DNA from 2 places in the Mycolicibacterium nivoides genome. Region 1 is predicted to be linked to the other one. Evidence: predicted binding sites of a transcription regulator. Region 1 holds the regulator's gene; the other holds the start of a gene.
What was found. Region 1 encodes LexA, which represses DNA repair genes until DNA is damaged. Its sites were predicted from a motif close to CGAACANNTGTTCG; they were not measured.

Region 2: the regulator LexA is predicted to act here: its motif matches at 3,456-3,469, upstream of EH231_RS04690 (DUF222 domain-containing protein).

Annotation. Positions count from the first base shown of each region.
Region 1 is NZ_CP034072.1:669,665-677,531, reverse strand. It holds gene sthA (Si-specific NAD(P)(+) transhydrogenase) at 1-21, shown strand, start outside; gene EH231_RS03360 (trypsin-like serine peptidase) at 18-842, opposite strand; gene EH231_RS03355 (proteasome assembly chaperone family protein) at 1,010-2,035, shown strand; gene EH231_RS03350 (alpha/beta fold hydrolase) at 2,072-3,094, shown strand; gene EH231_RS03345 (PhzF family protein) at 3,163-3,849, shown strand; gene nrdR (transcriptional regulator NrdR) at 3,873-4,328, opposite strand; gene EH231_RS03335 (LysM peptidoglycan-binding domain-containing protein) at 4,493-4,990, opposite strand; gene lexA (transcriptional repressor LexA) at 5,245-5,964, shown strand; gene EH231_RS03325 (LGFP repeat-containing protein) at 6,016-7,867, opposite strand, start outside.
Region 2 is NZ_CP034072.1:946,639-954,505, reverse strand. It holds gene EH231_RS04710 (ABC transporter permease) at 1-788, opposite strand, end outside; gene EH231_RS04705 (ABC transporter substrate-binding protein) at 785-2,215, opposite strand; gene EH231_RS04700 (4Fe-4S dicluster domain-containing protein) at 2,226-2,453, opposite strand; gene EH231_RS04695 (GntR family transcriptional regulator) at 2,450-3,208, opposite strand; gene EH231_RS04690 (DUF222 domain-containing protein) at 3,474-4,616, shown strand; gene EH231_RS04680 (molybdopterin-dependent oxidoreductase) at 4,919-7,168, opposite strand; gene nusB (transcription antitermination factor NusB) at 7,262-7,750, opposite strand; gene efp (elongation factor P) at 7,753-7,867, opposite strand, start outside.

The DNA of each region.
Region 1 (7,867 bases):
CTCAACCAGTTCCGGTTCTAGCAGTCGGATTCGAGTGCGGCGGGCGCGGCGTCGCCGGGTCCGCCTGCCTCGGCCCGGACCAGTAACCGGGCGATCCGGTCGTCGAAGTGCGGCGAGTAGGACACGTCGTCGTCGCATCCTCCCCCGTCGAGTCCGCCGACCAGACCGGTCACCGTCGACCCGGAAACCCACGGGGAACCACTGAAACCGTCGGTCAGGCCCGCGCAGGCCAGAGACGGGAACCCCTGCGGTGACCATTCGGTCGCGCCGCGACACGCCAGTGGGCTGCCGCCCTCGCCCATCGGGTAGCCGGTCACCGTCACCGGAACACCCGGCGCGGGCGCCGAACCCAGTGTCAGCCCGCCCCCGGCCGCCGCGAGCAGACTCACCCCGGAGCCGCCGGTGACCCGCACGATGGCGTAGTCGGCTTGCGGATCCTGCTCGGCGAGCCAGCGCGGGTCCAGATACACCGTGCTGACATGCCAGGTATCACCACCGCTGGCGTCGAACCCGGGGACGAATGTGGTGTCGACACCGTCGAGTAGACAGTGCGCAGCCGTCAGGATCAGATTGCCGGACGCGCTGGCCAGAACAGATCCGCTACAGGTGTGCGTCGTGGTGTCGCCGAGGAACAGCGCACCGACCCGCCGGTCCGGCGTCACCGACTCGGCCCCGGCCTGCGACAACGGGCTGGCCGCCACCGGCGGACTGCTCGGCGGGGCCGAGGTGGGGGCGGTTCCGCCGCCTGCGGTCATGGCGCCGGGACCGGTGCACGCCGCGACCCCGGCAGTCATCGCTGCCGCCGCGACTGTGAGCTTCACCATCCGGGTCACCTGCATCATCACGATTTTGCCTGATCGTGGGGATATCCGCCGGAATGCCGAACCCGTCCCGGCGCGTTCGCACGCACTAGCGGGGCGGAACGACCCCCAGCCCGGGTATGCGGGACACTAGATGGCATGGCGGTAGGCCGTCACAGCGTCCTGCCGCAGCGAGGAGACGAAGCGAGATGACCGACAGCACCGACACCCCAGACCAGCACTACCAGCCCGATCAGAGCGGTATGTACGAGCTTGAGTTCCCGGCGCCGCAGCTGTCCTCCTCGGATGGCAGTGGCCCGGTACTGATCCATGCCCTGGAGGGGTTCTCGGATGCCGGTCACGCCATCCGGCTCGCCGCCGAGCACCTCAAGGACACCCTCGACACCGAACTGGTGGCCTCCTTCGCCATCGACGAGCTGCTCGACTACCGGTCCCGCAGGCCGCTGATGACGTTCAAGACCGACCACTTCACCAGCTACGAAGAACCCGAGCTGAACCTGTACGCGCTGCACGACGACGTGGGCACGCCGTTCCTGCTGCTGGCCGGCCTGGAACCGGACCTGAGGTGGGAGCGGTTCATCACCGCGGTGCGGCTGCTCTCCGAGCAGCTCGCGGTGCGGCGGGTGATCGGCCTCGGCACCATCCCGATGGCGGTGCCGCACACCCGCCCCGTCATGCTCACCGCGCACGCCAACAACAAGGAACTGATCGCCGACCACACCCCCTGGGTCGGCGAAGTCCAGGTTCCGGCGAGCGTCTCCAACCTGCTCGAGTTCAGGATGGCCCAGCACGGCCACGAGGTGGTGGGTTACACCGTCCACGTCCCGCACTACCTGGCCCAGACGGCCTATCCACCGGCCGCCGAGGCCCTGCTGGCCGAGGTGGCCCGGACCGGTTCGCTACAACTGCCGCTGGAGAAGCTGTCCGAGGCCGGTGCCGAGGTGTACGGCAAGATCAACGAGCAGGTAGAGGCCAGTGCCGAGGTCGCCCAAGTGGTGACCGGGTTGGAGCGCCAGTACGATGCGTTCGTTGCCGCACAGGAGAATCGGTCTCTGCTCGCGCGTGACGAGGAGCTGCCCAGCGGTGACGAGCTGGGAGCCGAGTTCGAACGGTTCCTCGCCCAGCAGACCGGTGACAAGTACAAAGACGACAAGTACAAAGACGGACGAGATGGCTTCGGCGACGGATTCCCGACCGGCGACAACCACTCATAGGAGCCCGATGGCGGGCCGAGAGCGAGGTTGACCAGCATGACCGAGCGCAAACCCCATCTGCGGACCGTTCGCGAGCTCACCCCGACGCTCGAGTACCGCACGATCCACGGTTACCGGCGGGCCTTCCGGGTCGCCGGATCAGGTCCGGCGATCCTGCTGATCCACGGCATCGGCGACAACTCGACCACGTGGCACACCGTGCAGTCGGCGCTTGCGCAGCGGTTCACCGTGATCGCCCCGGATCTGCTCGGCCACGGCAGCTCTGACAAGCCGCGGGCGGACTATTCGGTGGCGGCCTACGCCAACGGCATGCGCGACCTGCTCAGCGTGCTCGACATCGACAGGGTGACCGTGGTCGGCCATTCCCTGGGCGGCGGCGTGGCCATGCAATTCGCCTACCAGTTCCCGCAGTTGGTCGACCGCCTCATCCTCGTCGGCGCCGGCGGGGTCACCAAGGACGTCAACGTGGCGTTGCGGGTCGCCTCCCTGCCGATGGGCAGTGAGGCCCTGGCGCTGCTGCGGCTTCCCCTGGTGCTGCCGGCGATGCAGCTGGCCGCCCGCGCCGCGGGCGCAATGCTGGGCTCAACCGGTCTCGGGCATGACATTCCGGACATGGTGCGTATCCTGGCCGATCTGCCGGAGCCGACGGCATCGGCGGCGTTCGCCCGGACTCTGCGTGCCGTGGTGGACTGGCGTGGCCAAGTGGTCACCATGCTGGACCGCTGTTATTTGACCGAATCTGTTCCCGTGCAACTGATCTGGGGCGACTCCGACTCGGTGATCCCAGTCGGCCACGCCCGGATGGCCCACGCCGCGATGCCCGGTTCCCAGTTGGAGATCTTCAAGGGATCCGGGCATTTTCCGTTCCACGACGATCCCGACCGCTTCGTCGAGGTGGTCGAACGCTTCATCGACACGACCGAACCGTCGGTCTACGACCAGGATCGGCTCCGCGCCCTGCTGCGCAGCGGACGGACCGAATCGGCGATGACCGGGCCGTTCGATACCCAGATCGCGGTGCTCGACGCGATGGACGCCGACGAACGCAGCGCGACCTGACCTTCTACCCGAACGGGGTCTCGTCGCGGTCCGCCCGGGGAGGGTGGGCGGCGACGTAGCATCGGACCATGGCCATCGACGTCACCGTGTTACGCGTGTTCACCGACTCCGACGGCAAGTACGGCAATCCGCTCGGCGTCGTCGACAACAGCACCGTCGCCCCCGGCGACCGGCAACGGATCGCGGCCGAATTGGGTTACAGCGAAACCATATTCATCGATCTGCCGCAGCCCGGCGGCAACTCGGCCAGTGCTCACATCTTCACCCCGGTCGCCGAGCTGCCGTTCGCAGGGCACCCGACGGTCGGTGCCTCGTGGTGGCTGCGCGAAACAGGGCTGCCGGTCCACACCCTGCGAGTGCCCGCGGGAATCCTCCAGGTGGAGTACGACGACGATCGCGCCGTCGTCAACGCCCGCTCGGAGTGGGCACCGGAGTTCGCCATCTACGACCTGGCCTCGGTCGACGAGTTGCTCGCCGCCGATCCCGACGATTTCACCGATGCCGACGAGAACTACCTGTGGGCCTGGATCGACGAGGCGAACGGCACCTTGCGATCGAGGTCGTTCGCCCCGCACCTGGGGATCCCCGAAGATGAGGCCACCGGCGCGGCGGCGGTGCGGATGACCGACTATCTCAGCCGGGATCTGACGATCATCCAGGGCAAGGGCTCGGTGATCGAGACCCGCTGGAGTCCGGAGGGCTGGGTTCGCCTGGCCGGCCGCGTCGTCAACGACGGCACCTCCCGACTGGACTGAACCGGGACCGAACCCGGGCCGGATTACGCCTCGGCGCGGTGGGCCCGCAGGGCCTCGATCTCGCGCTCGAAGTCTTCGGCTGACGAAAATGACCGGTACACCGAGGCGAATCTCAAGTAGGCGACCTCGTCGAGTTCGCGAAGCGGTCCGAGTATCGCCAGGCCGACCTCGTGACTGGGGATCTCGGGTGTGCCCAGTCCGCGGACGGCGTCCTCGACCTTCTGTGCAAGTACGTTGAGGGCGTCGTCATCGACCTGCCTGCCCTGACAGGACCGACGTACCCCGCGGATGACCTTCTCGCGGCTGAACGGCTCGGTCACCCCGCTGCGCTTCACCACGGCCAGCACGGCCGTCTCAACAGTGGTGAATCGGCGTCCGCATTCAGGGCAGGACCGCCGGCGCCGGATGGCCTGTCCCTCGTCGGTCTCGCGGGAATCAACCACACGCGAATCAGGGTGACGGCAGAACGGACAATGCATTACCGCTCCTTCGTCATGCCGCCGGACAACTAGCTCGAGCGCCCTTGAGCGTACCCGCGTTGCCCGCGGGAGACTCACCGCCGGGTGCAGTGGGGTGTAGGTGCTCAAGCCGACGCCGGCCAGTGTGGCTGGCAGCCAGGACGATTCAGCGGACATCGCACTGCTCAGCCAACCGGGGCGAGCAGCGTCTGCCCTGCGTCGATCGCCACCGAGTCGAGCTGGTTGAGATCGCGGATCTGCTCGACGACCCGGGCCACCGGAGCATCCGGGGCGACGCGCCGGGCCACCTGCTGCAGCGTCTCCCCCGACTTCACCTGGACCACGGCCAGTTCGGTCGGCGTCGGAGTCTCGGCGCCCACGACCCCGCCGAGTTGTGCCACCAACCCCAGCCACACGGTGATGCCGGCGGCGACGAGAGCCAACAGGACCGTGGTCAACGGCGTGATGGGCCGGCTGCGATGAGACGCCCGCGACATCAGTACGCCGGTTCCGCGGTATCGGACCGCACCGATGTCGGGACGGGACGGCGCGGGCCGCTGGACCCGGCGTACCGGCCGCGGCGCGGCGGCGCCGAACTGGGCGCGGGCGCGGGGCGGCTGCGACTTCTGCGTGGCCCGAACAGCGCTGGAACGGCTATCGGCGGGGATATCGATGATCGCCATCTGACTGCCTTTCGGTGGGTCGTGTTCGCTCTTGTGTTCGAACATAGTCGCTCATGTGTTCGATGGATAGAACATGTGATCGAACTGTTGCCAAACGATAGAACGGACCACCGACAAGTTCGGGCCGCGAAGCCCGCGCACGACCCGCGCCAGGCCCCTCGTGAGCCCCTCGCGCATCCCACCAGCGGACACGCGCGCAACACGCGTCGAACACATGTTTGATTAATGTTCGACCAGCGACTACATTCGGCCTCATGAGCGACGACCGCAGCAGGGACGGCAGCATCGACAGCCCGGCCGGATCGGACAGCGCGGGCCCACGCCGGGCCGAGGGCGGCCTCACCGACCGGCAACGGACCATCCTCGACGTGATCCGCGCGTCGGTGACCAGTCGCGGCTACCCGCCCAGCATCCGCGAGATCGGCGACGCGGTCGGCTTGACCTCGACCTCATCGGTCGCCCATCAGTTGCGCACCCTCGAACGCAAGGGCTACTTGCGGCGCGACCCCAACCGGCCGCGTGCCGTCGACGTGCGCGCCTCCGACGATCCGGCGGCCGCAGTGGTGTCCACCGATGTGGCCGGCTCCGACGCGTTACCCGAACCGACCTTCGTGCCGGTGCTGGGGCGCATCGCCGCGGGTGGTCCCATCCTGGCCGAGCAGGCCGTCGAAGACGTCTTCCCGCTGCCCCGCGAACTGGTCGGCGAAGGCTCGCTGTTCCTGCTCAAGGTCGTCGGAGACTCGATGGTCGACGCCGCGATCTGCGACGGCGACTGGGTGGTGGTGCGCCAGCAGAGCGTGGCCGACAACGGCGACATCGTGGCAGCCATGATCGACGGCGAAGCCACCGTCAAGACATTCAAGCGGACGCGCGGTCAGGTCTGGCTCATGCCGCACAACCCGGCGTACGACCCGATCCCGGGCAACGACGCCGCGGTGCTCGGCAAGGTCGTCACCGTGATCCGCAAGATCTGACCAGCCGAGATCGGGCCCGGCCGCACCTCGATGTGGCCGGGCCTTTCGATTTCAGTCGGCTCGCACAAATCCGTTTGTGCGAGCGAATTCCTCACTGGCGAACCAGATCTCGGCCGTCGCGTCGTCGTACTCGCTGCTGTCGGGCGCCCAGTACCGACCGGACTTCGTGTCGGCCTTGATCGGGTAGCCCTCCGGTGCGCGGTTCGGGTCGTCCAGCGGTAGGTGAATGGCCGTGGCGCTGGGGATCTCATCGAGTTCGATGGCCGCATGGCGCCCACTGTGGGCCTCGCTGCTATAGGCCTCACTGCTGTAGGCCTGGCTGCTGCTGTAGGCCTCGGCCTCGGTGATGACCCGGGTCGGAGCGGTGTCGACGTTGTCCTGATCGCTCGGCACGGCCAAGCCCGCCGCCGCGAAACCCGCCGCTTCACGCACCCCGCCGGCCGGGCTCGCGAGCGCCCGGGTATCCGTCAGGTCCTCGTCCGCGAGTTCCGCTTCGATCTCACCTTCGGTGTCATCACCTTCGGCGACTTCCTCGAAGTCGGCATCTATGGGCGCGTCGGGATCCTCGTCCTCGTCGAAATCGTCGTCCTCGAAGTCATCTTCTTCGAAGTCGTCGTCATCATCGAAGTCGTCGTCGTCCTGGTAGCCGTCGTCTTCGTACCTGTCGTAACGCTGTTGGGGCTCCGGGCCGGCCAGCTGCGAGGAATCCTCGGGTGGCTCGTCCTCCTCGCCCGGCGCTCCATAGCCGCCGGGCGATCCGTGCGGAGCGGCCCATTGACTGACCGGCATCGCGATGTCGGTGGGACCGTCGTACGGGGACGCCGCCGCGCCCCCCGCCGATTCCTCGCCCGGCCCGGCGAATCGCGCCGTCGTGGCCTCACCGGCACCGTAGACGGAACTCGGCGCGTAACCCGCCTCCCGCGCCCCGCGCTCGTCACCGAACTCGTCGTCGTACCCACGCGATTCGTAGCGCGCGTCGTCGTACCCGCCCTCGTCATAGCGCGGTTCGCCGGGACCGCCGTCGTAGTCGTCGTCGAACGGATCGTGGTCGAAGTCGTCATCGTCACCGGCCCGGCGGCGGTGCCACAGCGCCGCACCAACGATCAGCCCTGCGAGCAGCAGAACCGGGACCACCGCGATCAGCCACCACCAGCTCCAATGCCAGGAGAACGGCTTCTTGGTGTCCGGGCCGGAAGGCTGCGGACCGGTGGCGTGCGGCTGTCCCACACCCGGAACCTCCAGCCCGCTCAGCTCGGAGGCGAGTTTCGAGGGCTCGGTGGTGAACGTGTTGGCGTCGCGGTCCCAGGAGATCGCTCCACCGCTGAACCGCTGGCTGATGACGGTGCCGTCTTCGGTCTGGTCGGCCATCGGGGCGCCCAGTGCGCCCTTCGCCCCGCCGAGCTTGTCCCAGGCCGCCTTCATGGCGCCGCGGACGATCACCGCGCCGTAATCGGGAGTCCAGAAGATGACGGGGTTGTCGGCGGCGGCGAAGGTGCTGATCCGGCTGTTCGGGCCCAGCCCGCCCTCGGACTCGCTGGCGGTCGGGAAGCCCAGATCGCCCTCGGGACCGCCGACGCTCTCGTACTTCTCCAGCAGCTGGCCGGTGATGGCGTTGGCCCCGGTGGCCGGGGTGTAGAAGATCTTGCCGCCGGCGTAGTTCTGGCCGAACCCACCGTCACTGATCGGATACTGGTCGCCGTCCTTGGCTCCCAGCGGGCCCATCGCCCCGCCTGCCGCACGCCGCGCCGCGGCGATCGCCGCGGCGGGATCCGACGGTATGTCCAGGCCGGCGAGCTGATCGGCTAGCTCCGGCGGCACGGTCGTGAACGCCTTGGTCTTGCGGTTCCAGGAGATCTCGCCGCCGGTGAACTTCTGAGAGCTCACGTCGCCGTCGAACGACTCA
Region 2 (7,867 bases), 280 kb from region 1:
GTCACGAAACCGAGCACGCCGATCGTGATGATGCCGACGAACACGTCGGGGTAGTTCAGCACCGTGTACGCCTGCCAGGTGCGGTAACCCACACCGAGGCGGCCCGAGATCATCTCGGCCGAGATCACACAGATCCAGGCCACCCCCATGCCGACCGAGAGCCCGCCGAACAGTCCGGGCAGGATGCCCGGCAGCACCACCTGGCGCAGCACGTCGAGGCGACCGCCACCGAGAGTGCGTACCGAGTCCTCCCAGATGGTCGGCAGGGCACGCACCGCGTGCCGCACGCTGACCATGATCGGGAAGTAGGCGGCCAGGAACGTGATGAACACGATTCCCGCTTCATCGCTGGGGAACAGCAGGATGGCCACGGGCACCATGGCGATCGCCGGTATCGGCCGGGCCAACTCGGTGAGCGGACCGAAGATGTCGGCGAACCAGGCGGTGCGCCCGAGCAGAATTCCGGTGATCACGCCGACCACCGCGGCGATCCCGAACCCGGTGAGGATCCGGATCAGCGACTGGCCGAGATCCAGCCAGTATTCGGGTGTGCCCAGCCGGTTCACCAGGGCCGCAGTGATTTCGGTGACGGTTGGCAGGGTGTCGAACCGCAGGCCCAGGCGCACGTCGTTGGCGGTCAGCAGCTGCCAGAGGACGACCGCGCCGACCACCGATGCCAGCCGCACCAGGCGATGCGGCCAGACCGAGGGCGCGCGCCGGGAATGCTGCGATTCCGGCGGGGCCGGAGGGTCACCGACCGCGACGGGCGGAGTATCGGTGGTGGTCACACCGCACCTGCCAGGGCTTGCCGATAGTCGACGATCGCCGCGCCGGGATGCGCGGCGGTATAGCGCTCGGCACCGGCCTGGGTTCCGAACGGCAGGTACCCCTCGGCACCCGGTGCGGGAAGGCGCACCCACACCGCCTTGTCGGCGAACCACCGGGTGCCCAGCTCGGCGTCGGAGACGTAGGCGGCGCGGACCTTCTTGCCCTCGCCTTCTGCCTGCCGGATCGCCTTGAGCAGGCAGACCGGCGTCGCGGCCGCGGTGGTGGTGTCCGATCCGTCGAGCCACAGTTCGCCGGCCGTGGCGGGATTGTCGACGGCGGTGTGGCACACCGGGTCGGTGCCGCTCAACGCCGACGGGTTGGCGTTCGAGTTCAATGCCTTGTCGTAGTCCTGACCGCGTGCGGAGTACACCGCCCGCAGCGGTCCGTCCTGTACGAAACCGGCCACGTCGAGATCGGCGAAGTTGTCGATCGACTTCAGGTAGGGCACATCACCTTTGAGCGCATCGACCAGCGACGGCTTGAGGGTGGTGTCGAACGAGGTGCCGCCCGGCCCGTTGTACAGGTACACGACCTCCTGTGGCAGCCCGCTGCCCTCGGCCACCAGGCGGGCCGCCTCCAGCGGCTTGGCGTTGAGGAAGTCGGTGGCGTCGAGTTGCGCCTGCAGGAACGCGTCGAGCACCTCCGGGTGATCGGCCGCATACGCCCGGCGCACCACGACACCGTGCAGGGTCGGGTAGTTCAGTTCGGCACCGTCGTAGAGCAGCTTGGCCTTGCCCTGGTGAACCAACAGACCCGGCCAGGCGACGAACTGCGAAAGCGCCTGGACCTGACCGGATTCCAGCGACGATGCACCGACCTGCGGCTGCTGGTTGAGCACCTCCACACCGGTCTTGGCGTCGATCCCGGTCTTGCCGAGGGCTTGCACCAGCATGCCGTGGCCGGCCGATCCGACACTGGCCGAGACCTTCTTGCCTGCCAGGTCGGTCAACGACTTGGCCGGCGAATCCGGCGCCACCACAACCATGTTCAGCGCACCCTTCGGGTTGTACCCGGTGACCGAGACGATCTCGGTCTTGGCGCGTTCGTTGGCCTGGGTCTTGGACCCGTTGATGAGCATCGGATAGTCACCCATCGAGCCGATGTCGATCTTCTCGGCCACCATCTGCGCGGTGATCGGGGCGCCGGTGTCGTAGTCCTGCCACGTCACGTTGTACTTGGTGCCGGTGCGGGTGGTGATGTCGGCCAGCCGGCGTTCCAGGTACCCCTGGGCACGCAGCAGGGTGCCGGCGGTGACGGTGTTGATGGTCTTGGACTGGTAGCCGACGACGACGTCGACCGTGTCGGCCGATTTCGTCGCCGAGTCCAGGGAGCAGCCGGCGGTCGCGAGCGTGAGACCGGCGGTGAGGGCGATCAGGGCTGTTTTCACTTCGGGTCCTCTAACGGATGAGATAGGGCATGTTGACGGTGACGGCGCCGGTGGGACAGCGGGCCGCGCACGGCCCGCAGTACCAGCACTCGTCGACGTGCATGAAGGCCTTGCCGTTGTCGGGGTTGATGGCCAGCGAATCAAGCGGACACACGTCCACGCACAACGTGCAGCCCTCGATACACAGGGACTCGTCGATGGTCACCGGGACATCGGCGCGTTGGTTGACCAGCGTCATGCGTCTCTCCTATTGAGGTTGCCGCGCATGGTGATTCGATCACCACGCATCCTGATGTACTCCAGGTCGACGGGCGTGCCGTCGTCCAGACTCGTGAGCCGCTCGGCCATCAGCAGGGCTGATCCAGCCGGCACCTGCAGCGTCACGGCGGTGTGCGGGTCAGCCGAAACCGCTTCCAGCGCAAGACTCGCCCCGCCCAGGCGATGCCCACTGACCCGTTCGATGAGCGCGAAGATGTCGTTGTCCTCCAGCGCGTGGCCGATCACCTGCTCGCCGATCTCGGGCGCCAGGTAGGTCAGATCCAGCGACAGCGGCAGATCGGCGAGGTAGCGCAGGCGCTCGATGAAGACCACCTGGGCGCCGGGCTCCAGCGCCAGCTTGCGGGCCACCGCGGGCGGGGCCGAGAGTCGCTGCACGGCACGGACTTCGTTGCGGACGTCGCCGTAGTCCTTGAAGGTCTCCTTCAGCCCCACCAACGCGTCGAGGCCATGGTCGTACTTGCGGCCCGCCACATGGGTGCCCACCTTGGTGCCGCGGTCGATCAGGCCCTCGGACTTGAGGACGGCCAGGGCTTCACGGACGGTGTTGCGGGAGACGAAGAATTCGGCGGCCAGTTCCGCCTCGGCCGGCAGCGCCCGGTCGTACGTGCCCTCGTGGATCTGGTGGCGCAGCACGTCGGCGACCTGACGGGCCTGGTCGGCACGCGCACGGCGACTCGGCAGCGATACGGGATGGGCTTCGGGCTGGGAAGACACGCACTCAAGGTAAGGGCCTGTCGGAGGCACCTGCAGTGCGGCGGATACGCCGTCGACGCAGGTTAACTGATTGCGCCGCCGACCCAGGATCCGTACCTGGCGAAACCGCCTTGCCGACCGGCATTACGCCACCTCGATCCCGGCAAGAATTTACAAATCGCGGTGATCGAAACTCATTGCGCCGGGCCGAAAAACTTTGGCCACTTTGGTCTCGCCAGTCCCAACCTGGTGATTCCTGTCAGAGTATCGAACTAGTGTTCGAATCATGGTGATCGGGTTGGCACAGAACCGGGATGAGGTGCACGCGGCGCTGGCCGGTCACCGCGCGACGACCTCCGCGCTGCTCGATGTCGACTTCACCGCGTTGAGCACCGCGGAATTGCTGGCACTGCAGTCCCAGCGCGAACAGCAGGCCCGCACCGAGGCGATGATCGATCACCGGATCCAAGCCGCCCTGATGGCGCAGGCCATCCCGCACGAGATCGGCGGCAAGTCCTGGAAGGATGTGCTGGCCACCCGGATGCGGATCAGCGGCAAGGAGGCCTCACGCCGCGTGACCGCAGCCGCCGAGCTGGGGCCGCGGTATGCCATCGGCGGTGAGGTGTTGGAGCCGCTACTTCCCGCATGCGCCGAGGCGCTGCTGTCAGGGACCATCAACACCGAACACATCGCGATCATCCGCGACACTCTGGTGGAGGCGAAAAAGTACGTCAGCACGGCTGAACTCGTCCAGATCGAATCGGACCTGGTGGCCGCGGCGACCCGCGACACTCCTGAAACGCTCAAAGCCGCTGCGGACAAACTGCTGTATCTGCTCAACCAGGACGGCGACTCACCCGATGTCGCGGCCCACCTGCGTGGGCTGCGGATCGGCACACAGGACGCCGACGGACTGGTGCACGTCCAAGGCTGGCTGGACCCCGAGACAGCGGCGTACCTGACCACCGTCACTGGCGTGTGGGGTGCACCGGGCATCAACAATCCCGATGATCCCGAACCGATCCACGACTCCTCGCCCAATCCGCTCGATGACGCTGAGGCAGAACAGGACACCGCTCAAGCCCGCCAAGACCAGCACGCCGCCGCCAACCGTGACACCCGCACCGTCGCCCAGCGCAACCACGACGCACTCAAAGTGGCACTACGCGAAGTGCTGATGTCCAAACGGCTCGGCCAACACGGTGGCCTGCCGGTCACCGTGGTCGTGTCCACCACCCTGGCCGAACTGGAAGCCGGCGCCGGGATCGCCGTCACCGGCGCGGGCATCCGGATGCCGATGAACGACCTGATCCGGTTGGCATCACACAGCTTTCACTACCTCACCGTCTACAAACGCCACACCGCCGAACCGCTGTACCTGGCCCGCACCAAACGGTTGGCCACCAAAGCCCAACGACTCCTGCTCTAAAACCGCGACCGCGGCTGCACCCGCCCCGGATGCACCGCAGCCGCCGATCGCTGCGAAGTCCACCACGCCAGAGCCGACTGGCAACACGGCGGCCACACCGACGCCCCCGACCTCGCCCTGGGCTGCGGCCCCGACAACCGCCTCGTCGGACTCGGCTGGACCACCAGCATCGATCCAGACACCGGACGTGTCCACTGGCATCCGCCACCCCTGATGAACGCCGGGCAAGACACCCTCAACCACCACTTCCACCCCGCGGAACTACTGGTTCCCCCGGAACCAAGCGGTTGACGGGACCACCGCTAGCTCGTCGTCGCGCTGACCGTGACGGGGATGCCGTTGAGCGCTCCGTTGCCGGACGGCTCGTCGAGGAAATCGGGCAGCGACAGGATGTTGGTGTTGACCCCGGGCGACGCGTTCGCGACGCCGAGCCGCGTCCCGGGCTGACCGTGGCCCCAGCCGTGCGGCATCGACACCACTCCGGGCTTGATCGCGTCGGTCACCTCGACCGGGACAACAATCTTGCCGCCGGCCGACGCCACTTCCGCGATGTCGCCATCTGCGATCCTCCGGGCCGCCGCATCCTGACTGTGCATCAGCAGGGTGCACCGGTCGCGCCCCTTCATCAACGCACCGACGTTGTGCAGCCAGGAGTTGTTGGACCGCAGATGGCGCCGGCTCACCAACACCAGTTCGTCGGGAGCCCGATCGAGCCGCTCGGCCAGCCGCGGCAGGTCGTCGAGCAGATACTGCGGCGCCAGCCGGATCTTCTGGTCGGCGGTGCCGAGCACCTCGGGAACCCGGGGCACCATGGGGCCGTAGTTGATTCCGTCCGGGTGGGCCTTGAGCTTGTCCAGGGTCAGACCGTCGGGGTTCTCGCCGTACCGGTCGCCGAACGCGGCGGTCCGCAGCGTCAGATCGAGCATCCGCTCGGGGCCGCCGTGGTCGTACTGCTTGCGGATCTCGGCGCCGTCGAGCCCCTGGGTGAAACACAGGTAGTCGAACCAGCCGTCATCGAGCGCGGCGATGTCGACATCCTCGGCCGGGGTGCCCGTGCACAGCCCGGTGAGCCGGATCAGAATCTCCCATTCCTCCGGTGCATCGGGATCCTCGCGGTGGAACACCGGCGGTGAGTACCGGGCGAAGCTGTTGATCGCCGCACCCAGCAGCAGGTCGGCCGAGTGCGGCTGCTCGAGCGCCGAGGCACCGGGCAGGATCACGTCGGCGTGCCGGGTGGTCTCGTTGAGCCACAGGTCCACCGAGATCATCGCGTCCAGCTGCGGCAGCGCCTCGTCGAGCTTGTCGCCGCCCGGGGTGGACAGCACCGGGTTGCCCGCGACGGTGATCAGGGCCTTGAGCTGCCCTTCACCGGGCGTGGTGATCTCTTCGAGCATGCATGACACCGGCACCTGCCCGAGCACCTCTTTGGCCCCGCGCACCCGGGTGCGGTAGCGGCCGAAATTCGGCGCCCCGTCCTCCAGCCCCGGGATCGGCTGGCTCGTGATCGTCCAGGCCGTCGGCCTGGCGAACATCGCGCCGCCGGGGGTGTCGAAGTGACCGGTGACGATGTTGACCACATCCACCAGCCAGCTGGCCAGGCTGCCGAACTCCTGATTGCACGTGCCGATCCGGCCGTAGACCACCGCGCGCGGCGTGCCGGCCAGCTCGCGGGCCAGTCCACGAATCCGCTCCGCATCGATACCTGTTGTGGCAGAGACCCTTTCGGGTGACCAGTCGGCCACCGCTTGCTGCAGGGTGGACACTCCCTCGAGGTGGCGTTCCAACTCGCCGAGGTTGACCAGCCCTTCGTCGAACACGGTATGGACGATCCCGAGCAGCAGTGCCGCGTCAGTACCGGGCGTGATCGGCAGCCACTCGTCGGCCTTGACAGCGGTGGCGGTGCGCACCGGGTCGATGACGATCACCTTGCCGCGCTTGCGGATACCGGCGATGATGCCCATCACGTCGGGGGCGGCCAGCAGCGAACCCTGCGAGGCCGCGGGATTCGCCCCCATCACCACCAGCAGGTCGGTGTGTTGGATGTCCGGCGTCGGGAATGCCCACCAGCTGCCGTACATCAGGTGCGACGACAGGTTCTTCGGCCACTGGTCGATGGTGCCCGGCGAGTAGGTGATCGGCATACCGGACAGGCCGAGCAGGATCGCCGAGTAGCGGGACAACGAGAACGAGTGCGCCAGCGGATTCCCGGTATACGCCGCGACCGCGCCGATGCCGTACTTCTCGATGACGGGAGCGAGCAGCTCGGTGCAGCGACGGAACGCGGTGTCCCAGTCGACCTCGTGCCATTCGCCGTCCAGCTTGATCATCGGCCGGCGGATCCGGTCGGGGTCATCGTGCAACCCGGCCAGCGACGCGCCCTTGGGGCAGATGTGGCCCGCGCTCCACTGGTCGGACTTGTTCGGCCGAACGCTCGCAACCTTGCCGTCGGCGACCTGAATCTCCAAGCCGCACATGGCCTCACACAGCGGACAGGCGTGCAGGTGCAGGCCGTCCGCACCGACGTCCGCGATGCTTCTCGACTCGTGTCCCATCAGTGGCCTCCGGATGTCGGTACGGGTAGTCACACACGTAACAACATCGTGGCACCGATCGGCACCTGTGTTCCCGATCTCCGGGACACGAACCTACTGCTCGGGCCGGTCCTGAACCGCGCCCTGCACGGCCGCGGCCGCGGCCCGGATCTGCGGGGTCACCAGCATCACCTGGCCCAGCACCCCGTTGACGAACCCGGGCGACTCATCGGTGGACAGCTCTTTGGCCAGCTCGACGGCCTCGTCCACGGCGACGGGTTCGGGCACGTCCTCGGCGTGCAGCAGTTCCCAGACCGCCACCCGGAGGATGGCCCGGTCCACGGCGGGCAGCCGCTCCAACGTCCATCCCTGCAGGTGCGCCGAGATGAGGTCGTCGATGTGGGCGGCGTGTTCGGTGACACCGCGCGCCACCGACACCGTGTAGGGATTGAGCGGGGTGACGTCGGGCTGATCCTCGGCCAGGGCGGTACGGCCATCGGCCACCGCCTCCGGCGTCAGACCGCGCGCCTCGGCCTCGAACAGAAGATCCACGGCGCGCTTGCGGGCCTGGTGACGGCCCCGGTCGCCACGGCGGTCAGGCATGGTCAGCCATTCACGCGGCCGAGGTAGCTGCCGTCGCGGGTGTCGACCTTGAGCTTGTCACCGGTGTTGATGAACAGCGGCACCTGGATCTCGGCGCCGGTCTCCATGGTGGCGGGC